2 regions of the Streptomyces sp. NPDC087420 genome follow, and region 2 is predicted to be linked to the other one. Evidence: predicted binding sites of a transcription regulator. Region 2 holds the regulator's gene; the other holds the start of a gene.
The links. Region 2 encodes HspR, which represses chaperone genes until heat shock. Its sites were predicted from a motif close to TTGAGNNNNNNNNNCTCAA; they were not measured.
Positions count from the first base shown of each region.

Region 1: a site for HspR is predicted at 2,386-2,404, ahead of lon (endopeptidase La). Genes of this name have one in related genera too.

Region 1 covers NZ_JBIUXU010000011.1:211,384-216,339, reverse strand. The annotation lists gene ACIO1C_RS23980 (HAMP domain-containing sensor histidine kinase) at 1-444, opposite strand, end outside; gene ACIO1C_RS23975 (response regulator transcription factor) at 594-1,331, opposite strand; gene ACIO1C_RS23970 (spermidine synthase) at 1,450-2,178, opposite strand; gene lon (endopeptidase La) at 2,427-4,835, shown strand; partial or broken gene ACIO1C_RS23960 (GntR family transcriptional regulator) at 4,944-4,956, opposite strand, start outside.
Region 2 covers NZ_JBIUXU010000013.1:274,245-279,200, forward strand. The annotation lists gene ACIO1C_RS27370 (pyridoxamine 5'-phosphate oxidase family protein) at 1-31, shown strand, start outside; gene ACIO1C_RS27375 ((2Fe-2S)-binding protein) at 178-498, opposite strand; gene ACIO1C_RS27380 (hypothetical protein) at 495-692, opposite strand; gene ACIO1C_RS27385 (helix-turn-helix transcriptional regulator) at 820-1,830, shown strand; gene ACIO1C_RS27390 (heat shock protein transcriptional repressor HspR) at 1,941-2,408, opposite strand; gene dnaJ (molecular chaperone DnaJ) at 2,415-3,614, opposite strand; gene grpE (nucleotide exchange factor GrpE) at 3,714-4,397, opposite strand; gene dnaK (molecular chaperone DnaK) at 4,394-4,956, opposite strand, start outside.

The sequences.
Region 1 (4,956 bases), on a different contig from region 2:
GCGCATCGTCTCCGGGTCCGCGGCGGACACGCCGTCCACGACGTTCTCCAGGACCGCGCGCAGCGCCGCGATGGGGGTGCGCAGCTCGTGCGAGACGTTGGCGACCAGCTCCTTGCGGTGCCGGTCCACGGCCTCCAGGTCGTCCGCCATGCGGTTGATGGTGGCGGCGAGGTCGCCCAACTCGTCGCGGCGGTCGATGCCGCTGACCCGGCGGGTGTAGTCGCCGTGGGATATGCCCTTCGCGACGGTGTTCATCTCGTCGAGCGGCGCGGTGAGGCCGTGCGCCACGAACTGGGTGATGAGGAGGGTGGCGATCACCGAGAAGACGGTGATGAAGCGCAGCTCCGTCTCCGTACGGAGGGCCACCATCAGCAGGCCCGTGGTGATGAAGACGGAGACGACCACCAGCGTGCCGAGCTTGGTCTTGATGGAGAAGGGACGCAGCCCGGTCTTCTCCGGGACCCCGGCGCGCCGGCCGGGGTGCTTGGGCCGGCCGCCCGGGCCGGTCCTGGGTGCGCCGTACGGGCCGTCGAAAGGACCGCCCCGACCGCCGCGCGGGGTGGCTCCCCGGCGCGCGCCGTCCCGGGGCCGGGTCATGGGGCCGGGGTCTCCAGGGCGTAACCCACCCCGTGGACCGTACGGATCCGCTCGGCGCCGATCTTCCGGCGCAGCGCCTTGATGTGGCTGTCGACCGTACGGGTGCCCGACGCGTCCGCCCAGTCCCACACCTCGGCGAGGAGCTGCTCGCGGGAGAGCACCGCGCGCGGGGTGCTCGCCAGGCAGACCAGCAGGTCGAACTCGGTGGGCGTCAGGTGCACGTCCTCGCCGCGCACCCGGACCCGGCGCTGCGCGTGGTCGATCTCCAGCTCGCCGAGGCGCAGGATGCCGCTGCGCGGGGTGACGGCGGCCAGCGCCGCGCGCTCCACGCGGCGCAGCAGCACATGCACGCGCGCCGCCAGCTCCCGCATGGAGAAGGGCTTGGTCATGTAGTCGTCGGCGCCGACGCCGAGCCCCACCAGCATGTCCGTCTCGTCGTCGCGGGCCGTCAGCATCAGCACCGGCACGGGGCGCTGCGCCTGGACGCGGCGGCAGACCTCCAGGCCGTCGAAGCCGGGCAGCATCACGTCGAGGACCATCACGTCCGGCTGCCAGGCCTCCGCCGCGTCGACGGCCGCGGGGCCGTCCACCGCCGTCTGGACCAGGAAACCCTCGGCCCGCAGCCGGGCGGCGATGGCGTCGACGATGGTCGCGTCGTCCTCGACGACCAGGACCCTTCGCTGGGCTCCCGGCGTCGCCGCGACCCCGTTGTGGCTGGTCTGTGTCTGCTCCATGGCCCCGCCCCTGCTGGCTGGTACGCGTTCCGCGATCGTCGATCCGGTGTATGCGATCTCCATGTAGATGTAGATCGCGTGTGTCGGGAGCAGCGTAGAGGCAGGAACAGGGTCACGGCTACGCAGTGCGAGCGGCGAGATGAACGACGTCCGGTACGCCCCGGGCAACAGGGATCTCTTCGGTCCCAACGCGGCCGAACCCGGCATTCCGTAGCGCTTCGCCGAAGGCGGGCGACGGCCGCGCGGACCAAATGGCCAGTACACCGCCGGGATTGAGGCGCTCGCGGCACGCCGCGAGCCCGGCCGGCGTGTACAGACTCCCGTTGTCCTCGGTGACCGTCCAGTCGGGACCGTTGTCGATGTCGAGGCACAGGGCGTCGTAGCTGTCCGTGGCGGTCTCCATGTGAGGGACCAGATCGGTGTGCAGGACCACCGTGCGCGGGTCGGCGAGCGCCGCGCCCGAGATCCGGGCGAGCGGGCCGGTGCGGTGCCAGTCGATGACGGCCTGTTCGCGCTCGACGACCACGATCCTGCCCCAGCGGGGGTCGGCGGCGGCGTGCGCGAGGGAGAAGCCGACGCCGAGTCCGCCGACGAGGACGGAGGGCCGTTGATCGCGGCGGTCCCCGGGGAGGGCGGCGAGCGCGGCGTCGATGAGGAGGCGCTCGGAGCGGCCGTCGGAGGTGTCCATCAGGAAGCACCCGTTGGCGATGATCTCCAGCTCGGCGCCGCGCTGCCGGAGGACGACCTCGCCGTACGGGCCGTCGCGGCGGTCGAGGACGACGGGGCGGTCGTCGTGATCCGGTGAGTGGTGCGATTCCGGGCCTGGTGCCTGGACGGATACGGGCATGGTGCGGCCTCTCCGGGGGACTGCTGGTGTCGTCGCTCTCGGTCCCATCCTGGTGCGCGGCGGGGGCCGCCGACAAACCGTTTCGGGTACGGGAAGCGTCACCCCCTTCAGGGCGTTACAGCTCCCGAGCCCCCGCCTCCAGTACGAGTACGAGAGTGATCGCTCAGAGCGAACGCCCCCGAGGGAACAACAGGAGGCTCACAAGCATTGAGCGGGTATAGCTCAACTTGAATGCTGAAGGGGAGATCATGGCTCTCACGTCCACATCGCTCACGCTTCCCGTGCTGCCGCTCGACGACGAGGTCGTGCTGCCCGGAATGGTGGTTCCGCTCGACCTGTCCGACGCCGAGGTCCGGGCGGCCGTGGAGGCCGCGCAGGCAGCGGCCCGCGCCGAAGGGGGCGGGGGCAAGCCGCAGGTGCTGCTCGTCCCGCGCATCGATGGGACGTACGCCGGCACGGGCGTGCGGGGCACCGTCGAACAGGTCGGCCGGCTCTCCGACGGCGACCCCGGCGCACTGATCCGCGGCCGTGGCCGCGTGCAGATCGGCGCGGGGACCTCCGGACCCGGCGCGGCCCTCTGGGTCGAGGGTCTGAGCGTCGAGGAACTGGCGCCGGACCCGCTGCCCGGTTCCGTCACCGACCTGATGAAGGAGTACAAGGCCCTCGCCGCGGACTGGCTGAAGAAGCGCGGCGCGTGGCAGGTGGTCGACCGCGTCCAGCAGATCGAGGACGTGTCGCAGCTGGCGGACAACGCCGGGTACTCACCGTTCCTCTCGACCGCGCAGAAGGTCGAGCTGCTGGAGACCACCGACCCGGTGGCCCGGCTCAAGCTCGCCACCGACCAGCTCCGGGAACACCTCGCGGAGCAGGACGTCGCGGAGTCCATCGCCAAGGACGTCCAGGAGGGTGTCGACAAGCAGCAGCGGGAGTTCCTGCTGCGGCGCCAGCTCGAAGCCGTACGGAAGGAGCTGCGCGGGCTCAACGGCGAGGGTGACGAGGACGAGTCCGACGACTACCGGACCCGTGTCGAGGCCGCCGACCTGCCCGAGAAGGTGCGGGAAGCCGCCCTCAAGGAGGTCGAGAAGCTGGAGCGCTCGTCGGACCAGAGCCCCGAGGGCTCCTGGATCCGCACGTGGCTGGACACCGTCCTCGAACTGCCCTGGAACGTCAGGACCGAGGACGAGTACGACATCAGGGGCGCCCAGCGGATCCTCGACGCCGAGCACGCGGGCCTGGAGGACGTGAAGGAGCGCATCACCGAGTACCTGGCCGTGCGCAAGCGGCGCGCGGAGCGCGGGCTCGGGGTGGTCGGCGGCCGTCGCGGCGGTGCCGTACTGGCCCTGGTCGGCCCTCCCGGCGTCGGCAAGACCTCGCTCGGTGAGTCGGTCGCGCACTCCATGGGACGTAAGTTCGTGCGGGTGGCGCTGGGCGGCGTCCGTGACGAGGCGGAGATCCGCGGACACCGGCGTACGTACGTCGGCGCGCTGCCGGGCCGTATCGTCCGGGCGATCAAGGAGGCCGGTTCGATGAACCCGGTCGTCCTGCTCGACGAGATCGACAAGGTCGGCTCCGACTACCGGGGCGACCCGGCGGCGGCGCTGCTCGAAGTCCTGGACCCGGCGCAGAACCACACCTTCCGCGACCACTACCTGGAGGTCGAACTCGACCTGTCCGACGTGGTGTTCCTCGCCACGGCGAACGTCCTGGAAGCGATTCCGGAGGCGCTGCTCGACCGGATGGAGCTGGTCAGGCTCGACGGCTACACCGAGGACGAGAAGGTCGTCATCGCCAGGGACCACCTGCTGCCCCGGCAGCTGGAGCGCGCGGGCCTGGAGCCCGGCGAGGTCACGCTGGAGGACGAGGCGCTGCGCAGGCTGGCGGGCGAGTACACCCGCGAGGCGGGCGTCCGTAACCTGGAGCGGTCCATCGCCAGACTCCTCCGCAAGGTCGCGGCGGAACACGAACTGGGCCGCAGGGAACTGCCGTTCACACTGGGCCCCGACGACCTCCGCAAGCTGATCGGCCGTCCGCACCACGTCCCCGAGTCCGCCCAGGACCCGGCGGAGCGCCGCACGGCGGTCCCGGGCGTGGCGACGGGCCTCGCGGTCACCGGTGCGGGCGGTGACGTCCTCTTCGTGGAGGCGTCGCTGGCCGATCCGGAGACGGGTGGCTCGGGTCTGACCCTGACCGGTCAGCTGGGTGACGTGATGAAGGAGTCGGCACAGATCGCGCTCTCCTTCCTCCGCTCGCGCGGCGCGGAACTGGAACTGCCGGTCGCGGACCTCAAGGACCGGGGCGTGCACATCCACTTCCCGGCGGGCGCGGTCCCGAAGGACGGCCCGAGCGCGGGCATCACGATGACGACGGCCCTGGCCTCGCTCCTCAGCGGCCGCCTGGTCCGCACGGACGTCGCCATGACCGGCGAGGTCTCACTGACCGGCCGCGTCCTGCCCATCGGCGGCCTGAAGCAGAAGCTCCTGGCGGCCCACCGCGCGGGCATCACGACGGTCGTGATCCCGAAGCGCAACGAGGCGGACCTGGACGACGTCCCGGCGGAGATCCTGGACAAACTGGAGATCCACCCGGTGACGGACGTACGCCAGGTCCTGGACATCGCCCTGTCCCCGGCGGAAATGAGGGTCCCGGCGGCGGCGTAAGGGCCCCGACCCGCTGACGACGGCCGCGCCCGCCTGGAACGTAGATTCCGGGGGGGCGCGGCCGTCGTTGTGTGCCTTGCGGCCGGATCCCGGCCCGCGCCGGTCACGTCACTCGGGCGTG
Region 2 (4,956 bases):
CGCCCTGGACCGGGCGCTCGGTCGCGCGTGATCGTCCGGTCGGGGCCAGGGGGGTGCCCCGACCGGACGTGCCCGCACGCGGGCGGGGGGCACAGCGGCGCCATCGTGTTTCAGGTCCACGATGGCGCCGCTGTGTGGGGGAAGTGCCGGAGCGATTTACAACGACGGGGGAATCGCTCAGGCACTGCGGGGGGTGGCGAGGATGGTCTTGGGTTCGACCAGCTGGTGGTCACGCTGGTCGAGGTTCACGAAAATCATGTCGTACCGGATGGCACAGCGGACGGGCTGTGGGGCGCCCCTCGGCTTCCGCAGGCAACGGTAGGCCCGGACATCGTCGTCCTCCTCGCGTACTACGAGGATCGGCTCTCCGAACAGGGTCACTGTCAGCGAGTCGCCACGGTGCGGAATCGCCGTGACAAGGTCGATGAAGTGCCAGCCCGATCGGTAAGCCGTGGCCATCTCCCGCCGGAAGACCCGGTCGTCCGGCGGGACAGTCATGCGCCGGTGCCGACCGACGCGATACTCCAGCCGATGTCCTTGGGGGCCGAGCCCCAGCCGATGTCGCCGGTGTCCACAGTCCTGGCCGCGGACGTGCTGGCCGCGGACCCTCCAGGCGTGCTGATCCAGCCGATGTCTCCCCCGACAGCCAGCGCACCGAAGGCCAGAGCCGCAGAGAAAGCAGTGGCAACCACTGCGCGAAGCATTCTCTTGTACATGGTCGGCTTCGTCCTCACTTGATGGATTCCTCTTCCCCCGCCATGAAGACGATGTCCCACCCGGGCACACCAACGCCACCGGGTCGAGGCATCATGTTCCTGTATGTTCAGGACCCTGGGGGGTGGAGATTTGCCCGCAAGAGACACAAACCCGACACATCCCCATGCCATCACCGATATGTGTGATGAGGGCAGGCGGCTTTACGCCAGTGCGTTGCGGTCAGGACGCATCGCCAGGAGCGAAGCCGCGGCGGCTCCCTGCCTCATGGAATTTCCCCTCCTGCACCCCGATCCGGACGACGCCAACTGGCTTCGCCCAGTTCCACCCTCCGCCGCGCTCGCCCAGCGCCTCCATCCCATCGAGCGGGAGATCCAGGAGCGCAGGCATTTCGCGGTCGAACTGACCGACTCTTTCGAGCCGTTCATGACCATCAGCGCGCAGGACCCGCCCATCACCCACGCCATCACCGTTCTGGAGGGCGACAGCAGGATCAACGCCGCGCTCGACCTCTCCACCGCCGAATGCCGGACGGAAGTACTGACGGTGCAGCCGGGTGGCGGACGGAGCGCGCATGTGCTGGCGCAGGCCCTGGAGCGCGGCCGGGCGGTGGTCGACCGGGGCGTCAGCATCCGTACGCTCTACCAGCACACCGTCCGGCACAGCCAGGGAACCCTCGCCTACGCGGAACGGCTGGCCGAGGGCAAGGTGGAGATCAGGACACTCGAAGAACTCACCGAGCGGCTGATCATCTTCGACCGGAGCGTCGCGTACATTCCCGCCAGGTCCGACCGCCAGGTCGCCCTGGAGCTGCGCCACCCGGGGCTCGTGGACTACCTGGCCCAGGTCTTCGAGCAGCTCTGGCGGCGCGCCACGCCGCTCAACGAGCAGGTGGAGTACGAGCCGACCCCGGCCGGCATCACGGGTGTCCAGCGGACCATCGCCCAGCTCCTGGTGGAGGGGTACGTGGACGAGGCCATCGCGCGCCGGCTGGGGATGAACGTACGGACGTGCCGGGCGCACATCGCCAAGCTCGCCACCACGCTGGGCAGCGGCAGCCGCGCGCAGCTCGGCTTCCTCATCGCGAACTCGGGGATCCTCAAGCAGGAGCCCTGAGCACAAGCGGAAGCCCTGACCAGGAGACCCGGGAGAGACCGGGGGGATCCTGATCAGGGCGGAGCCTGGGGGGCCGTCCGTACGGCCGCCAGGACGTGCCTGCGGGGCCGCTACGGCCTGTCCGCCGGGCGCCACACCACCAGCGCGCTGGTGGCCTGTACGTCCGTGTACGGCACCAGGTCGCGGCGGTACGAGGCATGCACCTGCGCCTCACGCTGGCGCATCGCCGCCGCCGCGCCGTCCACGGCCGCCGACAGCTCGGCGACCCGGGCCTGGAGCGCGGCGACCTGGTTCTCCAGCTCGATGATCCGCTTGATGCCCGCGAGGTTGATGCCCTCGTCCTGGGACAGCGCCTGCACCTGGCGGAGCAGCTCGATGTCACGGGCCGAGTAGCGCCGGCCACGCCCCGCCGTACGGTCCGGGGAGACCAGGCCCAGGCGGTCGTACTGCCGGAGGGTCTGCGGGTGCAGCCCCGAGAGCTGGGCCGCCACCGAGATGACGTACACCGGCGTCTCCTCGGTCAGTTCGTACGCCCTGCCGAACGCAGAGGGCGGTCTGCGCCGCCCGTCCCTGTCCATCTCGGGTCATGCTCCCTTCGCGGCCTGGAACAGCTCCGCCCGCGGGTCGTCGTCCGCGGTCGCCTTCCGGTAGGCCTCCAGCGCGTCACGTGCCTCCACGCCGAGGTCCTTGGGGACGGCGACCTCGACGGTGACCAACAGATCACCACGGCTGCCGTCCTTGCGTACGGCGCCCTTGCCACGGGCGCGCATCGTACGGCCGTTCGGGGTCCCCGCGGGCAGTTTCAGCGTGACCGGGGGGCCGCCGAGCGTCGGCACCTTCACCTCGCCGCCCAGCGTCGCCTCCGTGAAGGAGACCGGCACCGTCACCGTGAGGTTGTCGCCCTTCCGGCCGAAGACCGGGTGGGCGCCGACATGCACGACCACGTACAGGTCGCCCGCCGGGCCGCCGCGCTCGCCGGGAGCGCCCTTGCCGCGCAGCCGGATCCGCTGGTTGTCGCTGACGCCCGCCGGGATCCTCACCTGCATCGTCCTGGACGACCTGGCGCGCCCGCTGCCCTTGCAGACCTCGCAGGGGTCCTGGGCGATCAGCCCGCGGCCCTTGCAGTCCACGCACGGGTCGGTGAGCGAGAAGCCGCCACCGCTGCCGCGGGAGACCTGTCCGGTGCCCACGCAGGTCGGGCAGACCCGCGGGGTGCCGTTCTTGTCGCCCGTGCCCGAGCAGGCCTTGCAGGGCGCCTGGCTGGACATCCGCAGCGGGACCGTGGCCCCGTCGACCGCCTCGGTGAAGCTGAGCGTCACCTCGGACTCGATGTCCTGGCCGCGGCGCGGCTGCACACGGGTGGTGCCGGGGCCTCCCCGGTTGAAGAGGCCGCCGAACATGTCCCCGATGCCGCCACCGCCGCCGCCGAAGCCGCCGCCCTGCGCCGTTCCCGTACCACCGCCGCCCGGGGCTCCCCCGAAGAGGTCGCCCAGGTCGAAGTTGAAGGAACCGCCGCCGGCGCCGGGGCCCGGCCGGAAGCCGCCGTTGCCGAAGAGCGCGCGGGCCTCGTCGTACTCCTTGCGGCGCTTGGTGTCGCCGAGCACGTCGTTGGCCTCGGAGATCTCCTTGAAGCGCTCCTCGGCCTTCGCGTCACCCTTGTTGGCGTCCGGGTGGAACTCGCGGGCGAGCTTCCGGTACGCCTTCTTGATCTCGGCCTCGGTGGCGTCCTTGGGGACGCCGAGAACCTTGTAGTAGTCCTTCTCCACGAAGTCCTTCGTGCTCATTCCCGACGTCCCTCCTCTCCACCGGCCACCCTCACGCCGTCCGTGCGTGCGTCCGCACTCTTCCGTGCGTCAGCGTCGGCCCTCGTACGGGCGCAACCGTCAGCCCTCGTCCGGGCCACCGCTGTCCTTGCCTTGCGCGGACGGGCCGGACGAGCCCGACTCGCCCGCCTGCTCCTCCGCCGACTTCGGCGTCGCCCCCGGCTGGGGCTCCGCCACCGCGACACGAGCGGGCCTGATCGTCCGCTCGCCGAACCGGTACCCAGGCTGAAGGATCGCGACGCAGGTGTCTTCCGTGACATCCGGCGCATACGAGTGCATCAGCGCTTCGTGGATCGTCGGGTCGAAGGGCTCGCCCTCCTTGCCGAACTGCTGGAGGCCCATCTTGGCGACGATGGTCTCCAGCGACTCGGCGACCGACTTGAAGCCGCCCACCAGCTCTTCGTGCTCCCGGGCGCGCCCGATGTCGTCGAGCACCGGCAGCAGCTCCGTCAGGAGCTTCGCGACGGCGATCTCCTTGACGGTGACCCGGTCGCGCTCCACCCGGCGGCGGTAGTTCTGGTACTCGGCCTGGAGCCGCTGGAGGTCCGCCGTACGCTCGGCGAGCGCCGTGCGCACCTGGTCCAGCTGCGCTGTCAGAGCTATGTCGTTCACGTCCCCGGCCGGGGCCGCCGGGCCGGTCTCCTTCGCGGAGTCCGGCCCGCCGGCCTGCGGCGCGGCGTCTTCGGGGGTCGCGCCGGAGGGGACGTCAGGCTTCTCTTCGAAGCCCGGGGTCTCCTCGGTCACGCGGCACCGCCCTTGGTGTCACGCTCGTCGTCCACGATCTCGGCGTCGACGACGTCGTCCGTACCGTCCTGGGAGGCCTGGCCCTGCTGGGGGCCCGGCGCGTCGGCACCGGCGGTCGCACCCTCGGCCTGGGCGTTGGCGTACATCGCCTGGCCCAGCTTCTGGGAAACGGCCGCGACCTTCTCCGTGGACGTACGGATCTCGGCTGTGTCCTCACCCTTGAGCTTCTCCTTCAGCTCGGCGATGGACTCCTCGACCTCCGTCTTGACGTCGCCGGGGACCTTGTCCTCGTTGTCCTTGAGGAACTTCTCCGTCTGGTAGACGAGCTGCTCCGCCTGGTTGCGCGTCTCGGCGGCCTCGCGGCGCTTGTGGTCCTCGTCCGCGTACTGCTCGGCCTCTTCGCGCATCCGGTTGACCTCGTCGCGCGGCAGCGAGGAGCCGCCGGTGACGGTCATCTTCTGCTCCTTGCCGGTGCCGAGGTCCTTCGCGGCCACGTGCATGATGCCGTTGGCGTCGATGTCGAAGGCGACCTCGATCTGCGGCACCCCGCGCGGGGCGG